DNA from 4 places in the Alteromonas sp. Cnat2-8 genome. Region 2 is predicted to be linked to each of the others. Evidence: predicted binding sites of a transcription regulator. Region 2 holds the regulator's gene; each other region holds the start of a gene.
What was found. Region 2 encodes sigma-54, which starts transcription at its own class of promoters, with help from an activator protein. Its sites were predicted from a motif close to GTTGGCACGNNNNTNGNNT; they were not measured.

Region 1 (5,862 bases), 150 kb from region 2:
GAGGCGAAGCAACAACAGGCGCACCGCCTATCGACCCTAGAAGCCCGCGATAGAGTACGTTTGCTTTACCAATAGGGTCGTAGTTACTAATGGCGAAAACCTGGGTTTCGCCGTTTATCTTCAAACTGAAAATTGCCACTTGCTGTGAGTCGACAAGGGCGCAAACCCCACTGTTTGTCACTAAGTCGTTCGTCTCACAAACATAGTGCCATTGCACTTGCTGTGGTTCTGACGCCATTACATTTTGCGCTGCTGACATAATTTGATTCTCCTAACAGGGTTGATAAGCCAGTGGCTATACCATAGAGACAGGAATGAACTGATCTTTACCTGCTACTTTTTCAGCTTCAGTAGCTGGGCGAACCTGGCCTCGCTCTGAAACAAACTGAATATTGGTGTCGCTAGCATTGCTGTTTACGAATTGACGGAAACGCTTGCGCGACTCAGGGTTTTCAATGGTGGTTTTCCATTCGCACTGATAAGCATCAACCACAGCATCCATCTGTGCTTCAAGCTCACTATTAATGCCAAGAGCATCGTTTATCACAACGTCTTGCAAGTAAGCTAACCCACCTTCTAAGTTGTCCATCCACACCGATGTGCGCTGTAGGCGATCAGCCGTTTTCACGTAAAACATCAGCACGCGGTCGATGTACTTAATAAGGGTTTCGGTATCTAGGTCGGTGGCAAACAGGTCTGCATGTCGAGGCTTCATGCCGCCATTCCCGCAAACATACAGGTTCCAGCCTTGCTCGGTAGCAATAACGCCAATGTCTTTGCTTTGGGCTTCTGCGCACTCACGGGTACACCCCGAGACGGCAAATTTAATTTTGTGCGGCGCACGTAAGCCTTTATAACGATTCTCTAAGTCAATGGCAGTGCCAACAGAATCCTGTACACCGTAGCGGCACCATGTGCTGCCCACACACGATTTCACAGTACGCAGTGCCTTCGCGTAAGCGTGGCCGGTTTCAAAACCGCCAGCGACCAGTTTTTCCCAGATATCAGGTAAGTGCTCTACGCGCGCTCCAAATAAATCAATGCGCTGACCACCTGTGATCTTGGTGTACAAGTTGTACTCTTTTGCCACTTCACCTAGCAGAATCAACTTCTCAGGCGTTATTTCACCACCAGGTACACGCGGTACAACGGAATACGTGCCATCTTTTTGCATGTTGCCAAGGTAGATATCGTTGGTGTCTTGCAGAGGAAGATGTGAAGCCTTAAGAATGTAGTCGTTATACACCGAGGCTAAAATTGAGCCGACAGCGGGCTTACAAATTTCACACCCTAGACCTTCACCATGCTGTTCTAGTAGCTCGTCAAAGGTGCGAATGCCGTTTACCTTAACAATATGAAATAGCTCTTGTCGGGTATGGTTGAAGTGCTCACAAATGGCTTTTGATACTTCCACACCGCGCTTTTCAAGTTCGCTATCCACAACATTTTTAAGTAAGGCAGCACAACCTCCACACCCTGTGCTGGCTTTGGTTTCGCCTTTTACATCGCCAACGCTACAACAGCCGCCTTCAATGGCTGAAACAATATCGCCCTTTGTCACATTTAGGCATGAACAAATAGACGCGGTGTCTGGTAGTGCATCGGCACCTAGTGCTGGTGCCGCATCGGATGAGGGCAGAATTAGGCTTTCTGGGTGTTCAGGTAATTCAATATTATTAAGTGCATACTGTAAGAGCGTGTCGTAGTCGCTGGTATCGCCAACGAGTACAGCACCAAGCACGTACTTTTGCTCGCTATCTACCACCAGCTTTTTGTACACGCCCTCGGGCTGATTTAAATAGGTGTAGCTAAGCGCACCGGCTGTGCGTTCATGAGCATCGCCAATTGAGCCCACTTCCACACCCATTAGCTTGAGTTTGGTACTCATATCTGCGCCAGCGAACTCGGCATCGCCGCCGGTTATATGACTTACAGCCGTGCGCGCCATGGTATAGCCAGGTGCTACCAGGCCAAAGATTTTGTTATCCCACAGCGCACATTCACCCACAGCGTAAATGTTTGGGTCAGACGTCACGCAGTGGTTATCAATGACAATACCGCCGCGCTCACCCAGTGTTAGCGCTGACTTTCTGCCGAGCTGGTCGGAAGGTCGAATACCGGCAGAGAATAAAATCATGTCAGTTTCTAGTGCAGTGCCGTCAGCAAACACCATTTTATAGCGGCAGGTATCACCGGCCTCAATAGTTTGCGTTGCCTTTTGGGTGTGAACCGTAACGCCCAATGCTTCAATTTTGTCCTTAAGAACGTTACCACCTGCTTGGTCTAGCTGAACCGCCATAAGCTGCGGGGCAAACTCAACCACGTGGGTGTCGAGACCGGCTTGCTTTAATGCGTTAGCGGCTTCTAAACCCAACAGCCCACCACCAACAACAACCCCTACTTTGCTCACTGCTGCTGAAGCTTCAATAGCGAGTAGATCGTCTATAGTACGGTACACCAAGCAATGCTCTTGATCGTTGCCAGGGATGGGTGGCACAAATGGGTATGAGCCCGTAGCTAACACAAGCTTATCGTAGCTAAACACCTGCCCTTCAGAAGTCGTCACTTTATTATTGTCACGGTCTATATCGGTAACCAAGGCATTGGTAACTACGTTTACGCCCCACTCGGCGTACTGAGCGGGTGTAGTGAGCGCTAAGTCATCAGCACTCGCGCCGCTAAAAAAAGACGACAGATAAACGCGGTCGTACGCAAGGCGTGACTCGCCGCATAAAACGGTTATTTCTACATTGGCATCGCTTTGGTGAAGCTGCTCAACAAAATGATGCCCCACCATGCCGTTGCCTACGACGACAATTTGCGTTTTTGAGTCCAATGAAGTCATGGTATTCCCCTTTTTTCGGGACAAAAAAAAGCCCGCTTCAACTTTCGTTGATGCGGGCTTCGTTGCCTATTTTGCCAACGGTTTAGGTCGGCTAACACATTTTACGGAGTGTTATAAATCACACAATTTTCAGCGATTGACACAAATCACCAAAACACACTTTACGTTTATAGCTATCCAAGTTCAGTGCCAAAACCGTAAACAATTGTTTTTATTTGATTTACTACAAAATAAGTATTATTCAGACTTCACAACTGCACCAAACAAACGCAAAACTGTGTTTACTTGGTGCATTAAGGCTTTCAAATAACTTAGGCCAGCTTATCCGTCGCTACGCGGTAGCGAGGATCTTCAACCACATTAATTTCAACAAACTTATCGGCCTTGCGAAGCAGTGAGCGACACTCATCACTGATATGGCGAATGTGTAGCTTTTTACCCTGCTCTTCGTATTTGTCAGCAAGGGTATCTAGCGCATCGATACCTGATGAATCCCAAATGCGAGAGTCTTTAAAGTCAATAACTACATCATTAGGGTCGTTGGCGATATCAAACAGGTCTTTGAAATGCGATACCGAGCCAAAGAACAGCGGGCCGTCTAGCTCATAGACTTTCCAACCGTCGTTATCGATATGGGATCTCGCTTCAATATGACGAGCGTGTTTCCATGCAAACACCAGTGCTGAAACGATAACACCCACCACAACCGCAATAGCCAGGTCAGCGATAACGGTAACGCCTGTTACTAGGAAAAGTACGAACGCATCTTCTTTGTTTACGCCGCGAATAATTCTGAATGACGCCCACTCAAATGTAGCGATAACCACCACGAACATAACGCCAACAAGGGCAGCGAGAGGAATCATTTCAATTAGCGGAGCTGCAAATAGAATAAAGCCCAATAATACAACCGCCGCGGTGATACCAGACAAGCGGCCACGGCCACCAGAGTTAATATTAATCATACTTTGGCCAATCATAGCGCAACCGCCCATACCGCCAAAGAAACCGTTTACGGTATTTGCAACGCCTTGGCCAACGCACTCTTTGTTGCCGCGTCCGCGGGTGTCCGTCATTTCATCAATTAATGAAAGGGTAAGAAGCGATTCAATAAGACCAACCAAGCAAAGAATGACTGAGGTAGGCAGAATGATCATGAAGGTTTCCCAGGTGAACGGCACCATAGGAATAGCAAAGCTAGGAAGTTCACCCGCTAGCGTTGCGGTATCGCGCTGGTCAGCTGGTAGCAAGTCACGAACAAAGTCGATTACAGTACGCGCTTCAAGGTCAAGACCATGTACTAACAAGGTCACCGTAACAATCGCTACAAGCGACGCCGGTACAGCTTTGGTTAGCTTTGGTAGTAAATAGATAATGGCCATGGTTAGCGCCACAAGCCCTAGCATCCAATATAACAGCGTACCTTCCATCCACTGTAATTCACCGGCTGCGTTGGTCACTTTGAACTGGCCTAATTGCGCCAAGAAAATAACAATTGCCAAACCATTTACGAAACCTAGCATTACCGGATATGGGACCAGTCGTATAAACTTTCCGAGCTTGAAAATACCGCACATTATTTGCAGTAAACCAGCCAAAATAACCGCGGCAAATAAATACTGCACGCCGTGTTGGGCAACCAGTGCCACCATTACAACGGCCATGGCGCCGGTAGCACCAGAAATCATTCCTGGTCGGCCACCAATAGCGGAAGTGATTAAGCCCATCATGAAAGCCGCATAAAGACCAATCATTGGTTCTACGCCGGCCACAAATGCGAATGCAACGGCTTCAGGGACCAAGGCAAGCGCCACGGTAATACCTGATAGCACGTCGTTTTTAACGTTGCTGTCTTTACTGGTAATTAAATCGAACATGTTCTCTCAGAAGCTAAGATGTTAAACACAACAACCCACCATGGCGTACACCGCGTTAAAGCAGAACACCAAGCAGGTAGGAGATTTTTTCGGCGATTCTATCACCATTGTAGCGCAAAATCTTTTAATAGATTGTTACTAGGGCCTGTTGAACGTTGATGTACAGCAAAGATCAACAGACCCCAGTCCGAACTACTTGGCGCTTACGTGATAAGCGCAGGGCTCTTTGCCCCTTTCCTAATGCTGTGAGCTTGTCAATTTTTCATGTACGGTCTCAGGGCTTAATTTAATAGCGAATGCTGACAAATTGCATCGTACATGGCATCGTATAATGGTTTTTATTAACCGCGTCGTTCAATGCGCTTCGATTTCTAATACGGGGCTACGATAAGACGTCGCAATAAGGCACAAGTCTTATTCAACGAGGAGTTAAAGTGGTACCTTATATTCTTACAATTTTGTGCGTGCTAGTGGCAGGCGCTATTCATTGGATGTCGCCAAAGGCTTATTGGAAAGCCACTATCATGTCGACCGCCGTTATTTTACTATTTTCTGTAGCAGCATTGTTTATCTTTAAAGCATCAGGAATGCTGGTTAGCGAGCACACTGGCGAGAATGCTGATTTTTCTGGACAAATGCTAACCATCACCACAATGATTGCCTTCTTTGGTTTCTTAATTTCACTGTTCGTAGGTTGGTTTCTCCGCGTAGTCAGAAACTAATCTGGAAAGCAAAACCACAGATTTTGCGAGGCTGCACCATTTTGGCGCAGCTTCTTCCCTATCAACTTCCCTCTTGACGCCGCTAACCTTTCCGTCCCCCCTTATAAAGTCACCTTAAATAAAAGTTCCAGCCGAACCACATGCCGCGAAATGTCAGCACTCCGGGCGTTTTTGTTCACTCTAACGCTTATCTTCATTAATTCTAATAAACAGGGCATAAGTGTTGCTTGGTACACGTATTGCTCTGCTCAGTGCTAAGAGCAATGAGTTTCAAAAAACGTTTCGCCAATAGATGCACTCATCAAGAAAAAATTCGAAACGTGTGTACCGAAGATTAGCAGGCCTTAACATGCTTCATGAACCAGAACAGACCATTGCGCTTTGTAGCGACGCCACTAAGCGCTTTTTGCTAGCGGCC
Region 2 (5,862 bases):
CGTTTGGTACTTTGCATAACGGGTGCAAAGGTATCTTCGTCATCATCAAGACCCGCCATACTCATCATCGAGTGCTCGGCGTCCTCACGAATAATATCAACCACGTCATCAATGGTAATTCGGCCCACTAAGCGATGGTTTTCATCTACAACAGGTGCTGAAAGCCAATTGTATCGCTCGAACAGGCTTGCCACTTCATCGTCTGGCATATTCACAGGAATCGCTTCAGATTCCTCGTCCATAACGTCAGACACTTTATCGTCGGTATCTGCGGTGAGTAAACGGGTAACCGGAACGATACCAACAAGGTTGTCAGTTCGGTTTACCACGTAAAACGTATCCGTATTCTCAGGTAGCTCGCCTTTTAAGCGGATATAGCGCAGAACCACGTCAATGGTCACATCTGGACGTAATGTGATGGTGTCGGTGTTCATGATGAAACCAGCGGTTTCCTCACCGTAAGACAGCGCTTGCTCTGCGCGCACGCGATCTTGTGCATCCATCGAATCTAGAATATCGGCCAATACTGGCTCGGGAAGGCTGCTTAGCGTCTCTGCTAAGTCATCGGTATCCATCTCTTCAAGTGCGTCAACCACATTAGCGGGAAGCATTTTTGTAATGATACCGTTTCGAACATCGTCAGACAGTTCTTCTAAAATGTCGCCGTGAAAGTCACCATCAATGAGCTCCCATAATTCGTCACGGGTTCTGCTTGGGCTAGATTCAAGAATGTGGGCGACGTCTGAAGGCGGTAATTCAAGCAGAAGCTTACGTACAGATACGAATTGACCGTTGGTCAACGCAGCGTTGAGTGCGCGTAACTGAGTTTGTACGTATTTAGAAACAAGCGCTTCTGCCATAAGGCGTTATTCCTACAAGCTAAAAGATGAACAATGCAGGCCATAGAGCCTAAGTGGGCGTAGAATATCGCAATTATGATGAGTCTGTCATGATAATTGCGTAGGTTTTGCGCAGGATTTTAAGATAACTGCGCTAAGTGTTGATTAATTGGTCAATGGATTGGGTAAGTAAGACTATTCGTCTTCGTTAAATCTGCCCTCAATAAGCTCTTCAATAGCTGCAAGTGCATCAACAGCATCACTGCCGTCCACAATCACATCTACCTGTTCACCTTGATGGCTTTCAAGCATCATTAATCCCAATACACTGCTTGCGTCTGCTTCTTTATCGCCTTTTTTTAAGATAATTTTAGCGTCGAATTGATTAGCCAGTTTAACCAGTTGGGTCGCCGCTCTCGCATGCAACCCTAACTTATTGACGATAGTTAGCGTTTTTTGAATAGTCATTACTGATTCAGCTCTCTATGGCGAATTTGAACATCAGGGTGTATTTCACTGAAGGTTTTCGACAGGGTCTGTGCGATATAAACCGAACGGTGTTGCCCGCCAGTACAGCCAATGGCTACGGTTACGTAACTTCTGTTATTGCGCTCTAAATGAGGCAGCCATGTCGTTATTAAATTCTGAATTTGCCAAATGAACTTGGTCACTACAGGCTGCGACCCCAAAAATACTTCTACTGGTGCGTCTAATCCGGTCAGATGTTTAAGGTCGGGCTCCCAGTGGGGGTTAGGTAAAAAGCGGGCATCAAAAACGTAATCCGCATCTTTAGGAATGCCGTGCTTAAAGCCAAACGACTCAAACACAAGCACAAGGCGTGAGCTTTTCTTACCCAAGATACGCTCTCGAATTAACTCTGCCAGTTGGTGAATGGTAAGCTTATCAGTGTCCAAATATAAATCTGCGCGTTCTGCAATAGGAGCAAGTAGGGCAGACTCCGCTTTAATGGCTTCTGAAAGCGATTTATTAAGCTTGGCGAGAGGGTGAAGACGACGTGTTTCGCTAAAACGCTTAACCAGTACATCATCGCTCGCGTCAATGTAAACAATGGTCATCGACCACGAAGAAGGCAGGTAGTCTAGAATTTCCACCAAATCGTCAGGATTTTTAGGTAAGTTTCTCACATCGATACTTACCGCAACCTGATCGTACTCGTCAACAACTGTATGGGTTAAGGTGGGAAGTAAGTTTACCGGGATATTATCAACACAGTAATAACCTAAATCTTCCAATGCGCGAAGTGCGACAGACTTACCAGACCCCGAACGACCACTGATTATTATCAGCTTCACCTACTTTCTCCCTAATACTCTGGTTTTATCACATACGCGTTGTTGAATTAGGCGCCCACTAAACGGTTAATAGGCGCTTAATGTTTAACTTAATGCAGATAGAATATCGTCGCTTGTCGTTGCGCGACGTATTGCTTTAATCGTTTCTTTGTCGCTTAGTTTACCAGCCACGGTGGCCAGCGTTTGAAGGTGTCCTTCGGTCTGCTCCTCGGGAACGAGTAGCGCAAAAAAGATGTCTACGGGTTTCTCGTCAAGGGCGTCAAAGTCGATTGCTGGCGTGCTGGTTACAACAATGGCAATCACTTTCTCAAGGCCCGGCAGGCGTCCGTGGGGCAGGGCGATACCATTGCCAATGCCTGTACTACCCATACGCTCTCGAGCCATCAAACTGTTGAGTACCGTTGCCTGATCAATGTTCTCGTTTTGCTTGGCAGCGATATCAGCGATGATCTCAAGAATTCGCTTTTTACTATTACACTGAACCGCACACTCGGTGCGGTCCAGACTTACGATGGCTTGTATATCCATGCTTAATTAACTACTAATGTTTTTTCAGTTTTTCCTTATGCTTGATTACCTGCCGGTCGAGTTTATCAACCATGCTGTCAATCGCCGCATACATGTCGGTATTTTCTGAGGATGCGAATACTTCAGCGCCACTTAAATGAACGGTCGCTTCGGCTTTTTGATTTAATTTTTCAACGTTCAGGATGACATGCACATTAGAAATGTGATCAAAGTGACGTTCAAGTTTGCTGAACTTCGTATCGACATAATTACGCAAAGAGTCGGTGATTTCGACATGATGACCAGTAAGGTTGATTTGCATATTTCGTCTTCCTTATATTATTAAGCCCGATTAAATAAGGCTTTTGCGTTGGTTCGACGGCGGGATCGACAACGATTCCCGGTACTTTGCTATTGTTCGCCGGGCAACTTTAATGCCTTGTTCGGCCAACAATGAAGCAATCTTGCTATCACTTAGCGGCTTGCTAGGCTTTTCAGCGGCCACTAATTTCTTGATCAATGCACGAATCGCTGTAGATGAACATTCACCACCAGACTCTGTTGCAACGTGGCTTGAGAAGAAATACTTCAATTCGAAGATTCCACGTGGCGTATGCATGTACTTTTGCGTTGTCACTCGCGAAATAGTGGATTCGTGCATATCTACCATTTCTGCGACATCATTTAGCACCATTGGTTTCATCATTTCCGGGCCGTGCTCAAAAAAGCCCATTTGCTGCTGCACAATGCAGTTTGCAACCTTCATTAAGGTTTCGTTACGAGATTCAAGGCTCTTTATGAACCACTTAGCCTCTTGCATGTGTGAGCGGATGAATTGTGAATCGCTACTATTCTTGGCACGGCGACTCATTGCAGCGTATTGTTGATTTACGCTTAACTTAGGCAGACTGTCGGGGTTCAGCTCAACCACCCAACGGCCATTTTTCTTGGTTACTGAGACATCAGGAATAACGTACTCAGGCTCTTTAGTAACTAAAGCACTACCTGGGCGAGGATTCAAGGTTTGCAGTAAACGCATTGCCTCGCGTAGCTGATCTTCTTTCAATCGGCTTTTACGCATAAGCGTACGATAGTCTTTGCTGCTCAGTAAGTCAGAGTACTCTTCAATCAGTTGTTTTGCTTCAGCAAGCCACGGTGTGTCTTCTGAAAACTGGCGCAATTGCACCATCAAACATTCTTGTGGAGAGCGTGAGCCAGAACCAATAGGGTCGAACATCTGAATGCGCTTTAGCACACATTCTATTTCGTCCATTTCAATCGGCTCTTCCATATCATCATCGTTAACCGCTTCTAAAATATCATCAAGGGTAACGGTTAAATAACCTGACTCGTCAATAGAGTCGATGATTGCTGTAGCGATTGCGCGATCGGTATCCGAGAAATGGGTAAGGCGCATTTGCCAAAGAAGGTGCTCTTGAATATCTTCAGTAGTCTCACCTTGGAAGATTTGCTCGTCGTCATTGGATGGACCCGGAGCAGGCGAAGATGAAGCAGAGTAGTATTCATCCCACGTACTGTCGATTGGCAGCTCATCGGGAAGATCGTTTTTCTCAAGTGCATCGCCGGCTTCTAATGTGTCACTAGATGCAGAAGCAGTGGCCTCAGAGCCGCTGTCATCGTTGTCGATATTGTTCTTTTCTAGTTGCGGCTCGTCGTTACCTTCTTCAACTTCTAATAGCGGATTAGAATCGAGCGCTTCTTGGATCTCTTGTTGAAGATCAAGTGTAGAAAGCTGCAGCAGTTTAATGGCCTGCTGAAGCTGAGGTGTCATGGTAAGTTGTTGGCTAAATTTTAGCTGTAAAGATGGTTTCATCTACGTCTTATTTAAATGCTCTAAATTGAATATACCAGAGCGAAACTGAAAAATGACAATTCGGTTACATTAACTATAGCCTGAATTGTTCGCCTAGGTATACATCCCTTACTTTTTGATTACTTAAAACCTGTTCCGCCGTTCCTTGCGCAATAAGCTCGCCATGACTCACAATGTACGCCTTTTCACAAACATCCAATGTCTCTCGTACGTTATGGTCTGTGATAAGGATTCCAATACCCCTATCGCGAAGATGTTGTATTATCTTCTTTATATCATTAACTGATATTGGATCAACACCAGCAAATGGTTCGTCTAACAAAATAAATTGCGGTTTTGCTGCCAGAGCGCGGGCAATCTCAACGCGACGGCGTTCGCCCCCTGACAAACTCATCCCCGTACTATTACGTATATGGTTAATATTAAATTCATCAAGTAGCGCATCAGCTTCTTCTTCTTGCTGTTGTGAATTTAAATCTTTACGGGTTTGCAAAATGGCCATGATATTTTCATGCACTGTGAGCTTTCTGAAAATAGAGGCTTCCTGCGGTAGGTAGCCTATTCCGCGGCGTGCACGCTCGTGCATGGGCTGATGAGTTAGCTCATTGTCGTCGATTTCAATCTTGCCTTTATCCAGATTCACTAAACCAACAATCATGTAGAATGTGGTGGTCTTACCAGCGCCATTTGGGCCAAGAAGACCAACAATTTGACCCGTTGAGACAGACAGACTTACATCTCGAACAACCTGTCTTGACTTGTAAGCCTTAGCAAGATTTTTAGCGCTCAAAGTTGCCATTGCTATTCATTGCCCTCGTTGTCTTTTTTGTCTTTCTTAGACGAAGTTTTGCGAATGGTCTCAGGTGTGAATACTGTGGTCACTCGACCCTCACCATCTTTACCTGCGCCCCCAGTCGCTAGCAATTGCTCGGTAATCATATCGAACGTGATGTTGTCACCCTGTACTTTACTGGTGTCTTGTTTCAACTCTGCGTTTCCGGCAAGAGAAATCGTTCGGTTCACCACTTCATAGCGTATTTCATTAGCTTTTGCTGAAACTGGCGTGCCGTCTTCCAATTGCTGGGAATAGCTTGCAGGCTTCCCTCTAGCAATAAATATTTCACGACCACCACCGTCAGTGGCAATTACTTCCACTTCGTCAGCTTCAATAACCAAAGAGCCTTGAGTTATGAGTACGTCGTCTTTGTACAACGCGGTTTTATTTTTACCGTCGATAAACTGGGTGTTCGAGCCTATTTTTATGGGCTGCGAAAAATCATCTTCACTGGCGTGTACCGCACCGCTAGCGATGGCAAGCAATAAACTAGTTGCTAGGGGAATAAGTGGTTTGTACATGATCTAAAAGCTC
Region 3 (5,862 bases), on a different contig from region 2:
AAACCTTTGGGCTGTTTATTAACTCAGAAGCCATCTTTTTATATATGGCGGCCGTTGTTGGTGTGGTCTACCTCATCCTTCAAGGCGGTGTAAAAGAAGGGATAGAAAAAGCGGCAAAGCTGCTCATGCCTGCGCTTTTCGTGATGCTTATCGGTCTCGTTATCTTCGTATTAACCCGCGAAAATGCGATGGCTGGCGTTGAGTTCTACATCGTTCCTGAGTTTTCAAAAATCACTGCTGAAGTGGTGAATGGTGCGCTATCGCAGGCCTTTTTCTCTCTATCGTTGGGTATGGGTATTCTTATTACCTATGGTAGCTACATTGATAAGCGTGCAGATGTACCGAGCGCTGCCAAGCTGGTGGCGTTAACAGACACGGCCGTGGCGTTCACAGCCGGTTTGATGATCCTTCCTGCCATCTTCTCTTTTAACCCAGACATTAACCCTGATGATTTAAGTGAATCGTCAGTGGGTATGATTTTTACTTATCTACCTAGTATCTTTCTAGCGTTACAAGATTCGATTGGATATATGGGCGCATCGATTGTCGCTAGCTTGTTCTTCTTATTAGTGTTCTTTGCGGCAATTACGTCGCTAGTGTCTATTTTTGAAGTACCTGTTGCGGCGCTTATGGATGAAAAAGGTGTAAGCCGTAAATGGGCGCTTGGGTCGCTAGGAAGTATTATGATTTTGCTAGCCATCCTAAGTGCGTTGTCATTCGGTAAAGTTGATATGCTTACGTCGTTTATGCACTACGCTGGCGCAGATAAATCACTGTTTGATGTCATTTACGATGTGTTCTACGACACGATTTTGCCTTTAAACGGCTTGCTAATTTGTTTGTTTGTTATTTATCGTTGGAAGAGTGCAAACTTCAATGCTTCTTTGGAAGAGGGCAGCAGTGGTTACAAAGGTAGCTGGTTTGAAAAATACGTGGATATATCGCTGAAAACCTTTATTCCACTTATTTTACTCGTGATTTTTGTAAACACGGTAGCGGTAAAATACTTCGGGTTGAGCCTATTCGGATAGTCAGGTTTTACAAGAAATGACGTGAGCTAGCAGTGAGCTCAACTTAAAAACGGCAAGCCTAAAGCTTGCCGTTTTTGTTTGTGTCAGAGTATGTATTTTCATTAAGTGTAAAGCCTAAAACATGCGATAGGGGTCGCTATACTCTGGTGTAATATTTAGCCTTGCCCAGCTTTGTGCGGCGTCAATCACTTTGCCAGCAGGTTCCGCTTCAGTATCAGAAAAGCGAGGAGCATCAATATCCATCGCCTTCGCTGCATCCACGTAATAAATACCGCGCTTAGGATGAGACAAGCTGCAAAGGTGAATAACATCGTTAAGCGGCTTGCCACAAATGATGGTCGTCAGCGCTGATACAATGTCGTACACATGTACAAGGTTTATTCGCTTATTTCCTGCATCTAACTGTTTTCCACTTAACGAGCGGGCGGGGTGACGGTCTGGGCCTACTAAACCGGCTAGGCGAACAATACTGATATCAACCTGACCTCGCTTAGACAATAAATAGTCTTCAATAGTCACGTGGGCTTTGGCCGAGGCTGTTTGCGGCTGTGTAGTGCTGACTTCAGACACTACCTCATTTGTTGCATCGCCGTAAACCGACGTGGTGCTGATAAACACGATATGCGCCACCTTTACGCTGATGGCTGCGTCTATCAACTGCAGCATATTGTTGGTGTATGACGCGAGATCTGTGTTTCTCCTGCCAGGGGGAATATTTAGCAACAAGGTAGCGTTTGGCAAATGGTTACAAAGCGCTGATGTATCTTCGCCCAGGGCATATTCAATTGCGGTGATACCTTGGTCTTGTAACGCGAGACGTTTCTGTTGGCTTCGAGTGGTGCCAACAATATTGACCTTGCCTGAAAGTGCTTTGCCCACATAGCTGGCTAACCAGCCGTAGCCACTAATTACTACATTTTGAGTCATCGATTAAATACCCCTTTGTTTAGGGTTTAAGAGTACATTAATTGGAGGGCGGTTGTCGTTAACTGTAAAAATGAAAAACCGACTGGGTTACAGTCGGTTTTCTAAGGTGAGTGGTTAGAGTTGCAAGTCGTTTCGTTTTGCGCGTTTAGTTCGCTAAATGCTCCAACTACATTTTCATTTCGTCGTTGTGGTCATGGTGGTTGTCTTGATCAATATCTAGCAGGTTCAAGTCATCTAGCCCAGATATGGATGCCTGCATTTTGCCTTCGGCATAATCCGCTTTCTTCAGTACCTTACACAATGCATCGCCTTTTTCTTCTAGCGCAGCCGCTTGGCTTTCTAAGCGATATTCTAAATCTTCACCCCAGCGCTCCATCTTTTGCTCAAACTCAGACATATCACCGCCTTCCCACAACATTTGTGTTCCTACGGCAATAAGTATTCTACCCATAGACTCACTGATTAAAGACTCAATTTGCGCTTCGAATTCTTGCTCCCAGCTTTCGTCAAACCAACCTGGCTCATCGAATTTAGTTGAATCAACGCGAATATTGCCTGCGTCATCATAGAATGAAGTGTTTAGTTTGGTTTCAAGTGAGTCGAACAGTTCACGAAAATCGTCACCCATTTGATCGCCGCCTAACAGTTCAGTAAATACTTCAGTCACTGCCACGTTGGCAATTTGCAGCCCTTCACTGGCGATATTCAAGGTCATAGGGATGGCGATATCAATGTTGTTGTAATATTCACTTACCCAGCGCTGTTGTTCGCTGTCAAGCGATACTGGTTCGCCGTTAATGGTCATATTGTGATGGGAGTCAATCGTCATCACTGAGCCATTGTCCATCTGTACCGTTAGGTCACCTTGGTAATATTGAATATGACCATCAAGCTCCATGTCACAACTGTTGTTTTGAAAGCTGCTGTCATGCGCAAATGCGTGGCCGCTCATTAAAGCACTGGTAAGGGCAACTGAAAGTAATAGTTTCTTAGACATTGTTCATTCCTTAATTTACGTGTGACGCGTTAACGAAAGTGCTCGAAGCAAACTGCAATGCGTTGTAGTGTCACTGTCAGATAGACGCTAACGATACTCGCTGTTATACCTAAGGTAGAGCAATGGCCTTGCCAATATTTAAAGTCTATATCTTTCAAATGGTTAGTGATATTTGATGATTTCTTTATGCTCTGCTAAATACACTATTTAGTGAGATTACCAACTAATTAGTAGTTTTGACTAAGATCAATTAATACCAATAGCGGTACATTTAAGCCAATCCAAGCATGGTTAAATCTTATTTATTGGTGCATAATACCGCCAATATTTTTAAGGGGTTATCACAATGGCTGATTGGATTAATGCAATTATGTTTGGTGTTGCGCTAATTGCCTTTACGCTAGGGCTAAGCAGCATCGTTATGGGCTTTTTGACTGCTAAAGCAGGTGCTGAAGGTATGCAGGAAAAAATCGAGTACGGTTTTTTTGGCGTTACTGGTTTAGTACTTTGCTTACTGATGGCCTACGCATTGGCTTAAGCGATAAGCATTAAAAAAACCGGCTATCTCAGCCGGTTTTTTTTCGTCTTGAACAAGTCTTTATTCATCACTGCCTTATCGATTAGGTTCGCTCTTCTCCTGAGCAACCTCAGGCGCATTGTCGCTTTCAGGACTGTTTCTATAAGCGCTTTGTTCGCGATGGGCAAGCAGCGACAAATGTCCATCACGTTGATAAGCGCGTAAATCGAACAAATCCAGCATAGCCATAACGTGGTCGAAAATATCCGCCTGTACTTTTTCGTACCTCACCCATTCCTTTTGTGCACTGAAGCAGTAAATTTCTAAAGGTAAACCAAGCTCATTAGGCGGTAGCTGCCTAACCATTAGGGTCAGTTCTTGGTTTATATCCGGGTGCTTGCGCAAGTATGCCTCTAAATAAGCTCTAAAAGTGCCGATGTTGGTAAGGCGACGGCTGTTTAGCAGATCCGACTCATCAATGGAGTAATCTCGGTGATAAGCGCGGAGCTCATTTTTCTTCTTATCGATATATTCGTTGATATAGCGAATTTTCGAAAAGCGCTCTAGCATATCGTTGTCACAAAGCTTAATAGAGTGCACATCAATATAAATGGCGCGCTTAATTCTGCGTCCGCCAGACTCTTGCATACCGCGCCAGTTCTTAACTGCTTCTGTAGTAAGGCTGTAAGTCGGCAGCGTAGAAATGGTTTTATCCCAGTTCTGTACTTTGACGTTGGTAAGGCCTATCTCGAGTATTTCACCATCTACTTCATACTTAGGCATGGCAATCCAGTCGCCCGTATTAAACATGCGGTTAGCGGCTATTTGAATGCCGGCAACAAAGCCCAGAATGGTGTCTCTGAATATCAATAGTAAAACAGCGGCAATGGCGGTTAAGCCAGACACAATAAGTAGCGGGCTTCTGTCTACAATTAAAGAGATACTTAATAGTATGGTGACAATAGCAAATGCCAATTTGGTAACTTGAATAAAGCCAGTGATAGGTGCGCGTTTAGCAAGCGCTGAGGCGTTATAAACGTCTTCCACTGTGCTCAACATGGCATATAAGGCAAGAAGGCCGCTATATAACATGTATAGCTGAGCGCTCTTTATCACCATACCGTGCATCACGGCTTCATCGCTAATAAGTACCGGTGTGGTTAAGTAAATAAACAGGGCAGGAAACAGGTGCATTAAGCGACGGAAAAATCCGTGCTGCTGCAAGGCGTTGTCCCAGAGGTTATTGGATTTGTATACCCAACTGGCTATCTGGGGGCGCACCAATAGCCTTGCGATAATATAGATTACCGCCGACACCACTAAAATACTACTTAGTGCGATGACGTTATACAGCGGATCTTCAATAGTAAGATTCGGGAAAATATCATTAACTATGTGAATAAAGTTATCGCGTACTGAAGCACTGACTTCCATTAATTACGACTCCAACATTTTCTTTATACGGTTGTCTTTATTTTCCCATAGACCGTTCAACCAGTTTTGGAAATAAAGACGAAACTCAGACTCAGTGCGTTCTGAATGCTGTTGTAATTCAGGTACCGGCGTAACGTTCACATCGATCACGATTTTTGTCATCTGACCGCTAAGCATTGCCATCATAGGATGACGCTTATTTTCCGGGTAAAGCAGCGAGATATCTAACACGTTGGTAAATAATTCGCCCATAGCTGAGAGCGTAAAGGAAACGCCGCCGGCTTTGGGGGGCAGGAGGTTTTCATAGGGACTTTGCTTTGACAGATGCTTCAATGAAGTAAATCGAGTTCCCTCTACAAAGTTAATGACCGTTGTGGGCACCGTTCTAAACTTCTCACAATACGCTTTGGTGGTTTCGAGATCCTTTCCTTTTTTCTCTGGGTGCTTTTCTAAATACGCACGGGTGTATCTGTGCATGAACGGCATATCAAGCGCCCAGGCACCCAGTCCGACAAATGGCAGCCAAATAAGCTCTTTCTTAAGGAAAAATTTGGGTGCAGGAATGCGGTTCGTTGCGAATTCAATGAGCAGAATAATGTCGAGGTAGCTTAAATGATTGGCAATAATCAGATACCAACGGTCTTTTGACAGTTCGCCGTGTACCGAACACTCAATATCGACGCGGTTGAACAAGCGTATCATGAGAACGCTGACCCGTCCGAAGTTAAACATTAGCCCGTGCATCACTTTATTCCATGCTGTTCTTATCTTTCCGTTGGGCATAATAAGTTTTACCAAGCCCAGTAAGATAATTAAGCCTCCCCACAACGCAAGATTGAGGATTTGTAGTGAAGTATGTAATACGAAAATAAAAGGAGCGAGTACTGCGCGAATCATAATGGTTTCTGTGTTGCGTTTAGTGAATCTAAAAGTTGATCTTTGGCATGCCAGCGTTC
Region 4 (5,862 bases), on a different contig from region 2:
CACGGCCAAAGATTGTCAGGCCTTTGTTGAAAAAGTGGTAAGAGCTTATATTTCTGCGCTGTCGGAATAAATGTGGAAAACACTCAAACGAAAAACGCGCCCTACATTGTAAGAATGTAAGGCGCGTTTTCATGTATAGCCTTTGTATTAGATTGCTTGAGCGGTATAAGTTTCCGCATCTTGACTAACATCATTCGCGTATTGAGTAAGATGATGATTTAGAATATTTTCAGCGCGCTCAACAAACTCATCACGCTTAAATTTCCAACCTCTTAAATCGGCTTGCTTAGCCTGTGCAATGTAGTGCTCTAGACGCGTTTTTCTCAATAGATGTGCCTTTTTCGACAAATCAAATTCTACCAATGAGAAGTTGCGCTGTACTTTTTGAATATCCATGTGAACGGGGCGCTGTTCGTCATCAGCTGATGCTTGGCTTACGGATAGCTTTCCTTGCCCAATTACACCGACTATAACAATGATTGCTGATACCACTAAGCCTGAATAAACCCACTTTAAAAAGTTCATGCCCCACTCCTTGAACGATTTTGCACTTGTATCGATAAGCTCGCTACAATCCACTTAATTAAAACTATTTATCACCAACGTATTGAGTCATTCGACTTTTTAAGTTTCTAGCTTTCACGTTGCAGCAGATGTTTTCTGCCTGACAATACAAACTTTCGTCTATTCAATACATCAAGTAATTCACTCATATCTACTTCACTATATGCACCTTCCACACCATATAGTTAATCTTTATTTTTCAGTAATTTAGACCAACCCAAAACATATACTAAAGTTGTATAAGGTACTTTCTACACACAGCAAGATAAAATTTTCCTTTCAAATTTAATAAACTCACCCCTCCAATGCTGTACACTTATACAGTACCAAGATATACCACAACAAGCGATGTACTGGACTGGTATGGAATCTTGTTTTTTCAGACCGTCTACCACGTACATTTGCCTAGAGAAAGTGACCATTTGCGATGCATGACAAACTTATTCAAAAACTCGAAATTCTTTCAGATGCCGCTAAGTATGACGCTTCTTGCGCAAGTGGCTCCGCCGGTAAACGAAAAGCAGGTAAAACTGACAAAACAGGAATAGGTTCGCTCACAGGAGGGTCAGGGATATGTCACAGCTTTACCCCTGATGGTCGATGCGTATCATTACTTAAGATCCTAATGACCAACTATTGCATATACGATTGCCATTACTGCATCAATAGGGCGTCTAGCAACGTTCAACGAGCGCGTTTTACCGTTAAAGAAACAGTTGATTTAACGCTTAATTTTTATAAGCGTAACTACATTGAGGGATTATTTTTAAGTTCCGGTATTGTCGGCTCTCCTGACCTGACTATGGAGAGCATGGTACGCATCGCGAAGTCTCTTCGCGTTGATCACGGATTTAAAGGATACATTCATCTTAAGACCATTCCGAATGCATCTCCTGAACTACAGGCTGAAGCTGGCTTATATGCCGATAGGCTAAGTATAAACATCGAAATGCCGACGCAAAATTCGCTGAACAAATACGCCCCGGAAAAAGACCTTGGTGAAATTCACGGTTCAATGAATACATTGAAAGACAAAATAAATGAACACAAAGTAGATAAAACCTACTCGGGTAAACGTCCACCTCGCTTTGCTCCTGGCGGACAGTCCACTCAGATGATCATAGGAGCCGATGACTCAAATGATAAAGTTATCCTTGGCACGAGTGTCAAACTGTATGGTCAACAAAAATTGCGGCGCGTTTATTATTCTGCATTTTCGCCCATCCCAGATGCGTCTGAAGTCTTGCCTCTTAAACCGGCACCACTTATCCGTGAACACCGACTTTATCAGGCCGATTGGCTCCTGCGCTTTTATGGATTTGGTTTAGATGAAATCGTACACAACGACATGCTAGATATGGAGCACGACCCCAAGCTTGCGTGGGCGCTACGCAATCGCCACATATTTCCCATCGATTTAAACAAAGCTGACAAGCTACTTTTATTGCGAGTTCCTGGACTGGGAGCACGCACAGTACAAAAAATTCTGGCTATTCGACGTTACACGAAGCTTAGCTGGTTCGATCTCACAAAAATGCGTTTACCCTTACAAAAATTAAAACCGTTCATTACTGTTAGCGATTATTCCCCCGCTATACATTTGCTCGATAGCAGTAACTTTGAACAGCAATTTAAACAACCAAAACAGTTTGAATTGTTCAGCGCCTAATCTAATTGGTACCGCAATGAAAAAAGTAACAATTTCATCAGTGCCCGGATACGACGAATGGCGAAAAGCATCGAGAGAATGTCTAGCCCAACACATACCTCCCGAGAACGTTACATGGCAAACTTCGCAATCTAACCAAGACGACTTGTTTGCCGTGACCGATTCGGCCAACGCTATTGGTGAAAGCCAAACGAATTTCAGAATTCCCAGATCAGTTTTAACGCTGTTGAAGTATGCGTTATGCCACCAAGCCCCCGATCGTTTCGCTTTATGTTACCGCGTTTTATGGCGAGTAGTTTTCGAAAACAGAAACCTTATTCACTTAAAAACTGACGAAGATGTGTTGTGTCTCAACGTGCTGGCTAAAGCAGTAAAACGCGATGCATATAAGATAAGTGCTTTTTTGAGATTTCGAGAAGTCGTACTTGACGGACAAGAGCATTTTATTGCGTGGTATGAACCAGAACACTTCAGCTTGGAAATGAAGCTCGATTTTTTTCAGACGCGTTTTAAAAATATGTGTTGGTCAATACTTACCCCTTATCGAGCTGCGCATTGGAATACTAAAACACTTGTTTTGGAAGATAATCCTGACCCTAGTATCATTCCAAATGATGACAGAATTGAAAAATACTGGCTTACGTATTATGCAAATATATTTAATCCTGCCCGCGTAAAAACAAAGGCAATGTTAAGTTCAATGCCAAAAAAATACTGGAAGAATATGCCTGAGACGTCGCTTATTAACGATATGATACGCCACTCGGATGCTAGAGCACGTAAGATGATACTAAATGGAAAAAAGGTGGAGAATGGTGAATGAGTCCTCCTGACAAATATTAGCAGCTGTGCTTCCCTTGTTTTTTGCGATTTGGAAAGCTCTGTAAAACGTGACCAGAAAAAAAGGGGCCGAGGCCCCTTTTTTGTGTAAAGCAACAATGATATTAGTTCATCGATATTAGTTCATCGCAGTTTCAGTAACTACACGAAGGTTGCTTTCAACATCTTTTACGTCAGATGCATTCTTGGCAATTTCCACAGCTAGATCACGCTCAGCATCAGAATCAACGTCGCCAGTCAGTGTTACTACACCGTTTTCTACGTCAACATCGATGTCGAAACCTGAGATATCGGTATCCATAAGAAGACGGGTTTTGATTACTGTGGCGATTTTGGCGTCAGTTAACTCGCTTGTGCCTTCGTCAACAGTATCTTCCATGTCATCTGACATGTCGCCTTCCATATCTTTGTCAGAGACAACCGTTAGCTTATTGTCTACAGACGTTACACCGTCAATATTCGCTACTAGCTCTTCCGCTAGCTTTTTATCAACAGAGTTCTCAACCTTACCAGTAAGAACGACATTACCATTTTTAACGTCAGTGTTAATGTCGAATGAATCAAGGTTACCATTGAACAACAGCGTTGCTTCTGCTTTGCCATCAATCCATGCGTCTTTGGCACCTTTCTCCCATTTATTACTTGTGCTGTCTGTGTCCATATCACCTGCATATGCAGCTGTAGTCAAAGTTGTAGCAACAATCATAGAAATAAGTGAACGTTTCATAACATTTCTCCTTTGTCGAAACTCGTAGATAGTCATGCCAATTCCTTGCCAACAAAATAAGACATTGTTTTATATGATAAATATTAATATCCAGGGCTAGTTAAGTAAGTTTTGTTTTGCAAACTTTGCCTTTGTTTGAGAACTTTTTACTTAATTTTGTTAATGCCCAAAACTCGTCAACTTCACTTAAGAAAAGCACCTATCAATTGTACTAGGGGATAACTTTTTGTCGTTGGCCGCCGCTAAGTTGCAGTGATACTTAGGTTAAACTTATTTCACAAAGCTGCCGTAGTTATAACGATTTGTATCGCTTCACTGGGGCCTGTTGACCTTTGTTGTACATTTTTGCAGCGGTCTGTGTGCCATCTAGACAAGGCGAATGTTTGACGGTTTAGTGGTTCTAAATCGAGAACATTCAACGCAGTATAGATGGCACAAAGGCGCTGCCCGAAGGGGTCGTTATGGAAGCCTTTTACTCTTTGTCACAGTCCTTTAACTTAGCCCGCTAGGCTTGCAGGACTGTTTCGCGATTAAAAGGCTTCCATTTAGACCAAAATTTGTACACCAAAGGTCAACAGGCCCTAGCTATAGTCATCAATTTAGTTTTGCAGACAGAAGCAACAGGTGGAGTGTTTTTCGTTAATTAAACTCAAGGACCAACTAGACATGGATACTGCACTTACTGCTGTTTCAGTCTTATTTATAGCCGTAAGCTGGGCCCCTTTGCTTCCTTCTTCTCATTGGTTAGTAAGAGTGTGGGAATTTCCGCGACTACAAATAGCAGCTATCATTTCTTTGTTAATTGCTGGGCATATTTTTGAATCAACCTATTACGCACAGATAGATAGCCTAGCAGTAATTATTGTCGCTGGATTAACAGTTAGCCTTATTTATCAGGTTATCTGGATCATTCCTTATACCCCTCTGTATAAAAGAGATGTTAGGCACGTCGAGGTTGAGAGTGCGAGCCAAAAGCTAAGTGTTTTATCAAGCAATGTGTATATGCCTAATGACGATTTTCGCAAGCTCATTGAACATGTACGTAATAAGCAACCTGATTTTCTCGTAACGTTGGAATCTAATGAAAAGTGGCAGAAAGGCATCAGTGAAATTGAATCTGAATACCCGTATCGTAAATTTTGCCCACTCGAAAACCTCTACGGTATGCACCTTTATAGTAAGCTTCCCTTTGAAGAGGTCTCATTGCGATTTCTAATAGAAGAAGATGTGCCGTCTATGAAAGTTAAAATCAATCACCACGGACAAGATGTCACGCTATATTTTCTTCATCCAAAACCACCAAGCCCAACAGAAAACACGTATGCAAAGCCCAGAGACGTAGAACTTACTGTTGTGGGGGAAGAAATAGCTGAAACAGAGGGCCCTATTGTCGTCGCTGGCGATCTTAACGATGTGGCTTGGTCACCTACTACCAGAAAGTTCAAGAAAATAAGCGGACTTTTAGACCCACGAGAGGGGCGCGGTTTTTTCAATACATTTCACGCGAAATATCCTTTAGTGAAATGGCCGTTAGACCACGTATTTCACTCGGAACATTTTGCATTGGTCAATATAGAGAAGCTTGAAAGCATAGGCTCAGACCACCACCCGCTTTATACCGAACTAGCGCTAATCACGGACAAGGAGTAATACTCAAGACTGTAAATCTAATGAGAGCTACGGTGTTTGACACACCACATGAGGCTATCACACGCCTCTTCACGCTTTTTAAAATGGGCTAGCCCTATTAGCTTGTTATCCCGAGGCCAAACCGCTTGGTTTAGCACCTCTTGATCTTCTGCCGATAGTTGTTCGCTATCTAACACAATCTCTACCGCTTTTTTGTTGGGTTTTATTAATGTGGGGTTAGCTTCCTTGACCAGAGCAGAGTTCACACAAATATACTCTCTCTTAACAGGGTCTCTCACCACGCCGATGTAGTTGTTGTCGCAAATTATAGCTGGCCAGCCTTCCGTTATTCTGCTCTGTCCAAACATTACGAGTGTAAAAGCAACAAGAACGAAAAGTGTTAAACCGATAAATTGAACGCTCAAATCTGGTG

Region 1: a site for sigma-54 is predicted at 3,021-3,039, ahead of nirB (nitrite reductase large subunit NirB). Genes of this name have one in related genera too.
Region 3: a site for sigma-54 is predicted at 3,073-3,091, ahead of MHN00_RS19665 (DUF2884 family protein). Genes of this name have one in related genera too.
Region 4: a site for sigma-54 is predicted at 3,835-3,853, ahead of MHN00_RS16935 (BON domain-containing protein). Genes of this name have one in related genera too.

What each region holds. Positions count from the first base shown of each region.
Region 1 covers NZ_JAKREX010000001.1:668,797-674,658, forward strand. Annotated here, with positions in the region: gene nirD (nitrite reductase small subunit NirD) at 1-259, opposite strand, end outside; gene nirB (nitrite reductase large subunit NirB) at 296-2,845, opposite strand; gene MHN00_RS02825 (SulP family inorganic anion transporter) at 3,157-4,722, opposite strand; gene MHN00_RS02830 (hypothetical protein) at 5,157-5,444, shown strand; gene MHN00_RS02835 (nitrate regulatory protein) at 5,794-5,862, shown strand, end outside.
Region 2 covers NZ_JAKREX010000001.1:520,514-526,375, reverse strand. Annotated here, with positions in the region: gene mgtE (magnesium transporter) at 1-860, opposite strand, end outside; gene MHN00_RS02225 (HPr family phosphocarrier protein) at 1,035-1,307, opposite strand; gene rapZ (RNase adapter RapZ) at 1,307-2,152, opposite strand; gene ptsN (PTS IIA-like nitrogen regulatory protein PtsN) at 2,237-2,680, opposite strand; gene hpf (ribosome hibernation promoting factor) at 2,694-2,981, opposite strand; gene MHN00_RS02205 (RNA polymerase factor sigma-54) at 3,012-4,493, opposite strand; gene lptB (LPS export ABC transporter ATP-binding protein) at 4,567-5,292, opposite strand; gene lptA (lipopolysaccharide transport periplasmic protein LptA) at 5,295-5,849, opposite strand; gene lptC (LPS export ABC transporter periplasmic protein LptC) at 5,818-5,862, opposite strand, start outside.
Region 3 covers NZ_JAKREX010000008.1:134,512-140,373, forward strand. Annotated here, with positions in the region: gene MHN00_RS19655 (sodium-dependent transporter) at 1-1,031, shown strand, start outside; gene MHN00_RS19660 (NAD-dependent epimerase/dehydratase family protein) at 1,146-1,958, opposite strand; gene MHN00_RS19665 (DUF2884 family protein) at 2,125-2,955, opposite strand; gene MHN00_RS19670 (hypothetical protein) at 3,302-3,493, shown strand; gene MHN00_RS19675 (mechanosensitive ion channel domain-containing protein) at 3,569-4,906, opposite strand; gene MHN00_RS19680 (acyltransferase) at 4,910-5,803, opposite strand; gene MHN00_RS19685 (acyltransferase) at 5,800-5,862, opposite strand, start outside.
Region 4 covers NZ_JAKREX010000006.1:240,352-246,213, reverse strand. Annotated here, with positions in the region: gene MHN00_RS16955 (5'-methylthioadenosine/S-adenosylhomocysteine nucleosidase) at 1-70, shown strand, start outside; gene MHN00_RS16950 (hypothetical protein) at 148-525, opposite strand; gene MHN00_RS16945 (putative DNA modification/repair radical SAM protein) at 992-2,233, shown strand; gene MHN00_RS16940 (TIGR03915 family putative DNA repair protein) at 2,250-3,056, shown strand; gene MHN00_RS16935 (BON domain-containing protein) at 3,192-3,800, opposite strand; gene MHN00_RS16930 (endonuclease/exonuclease/phosphatase family protein) at 4,467-5,450, shown strand; gene MHN00_RS16925 (hypothetical protein) at 5,468-5,862, opposite strand, start outside.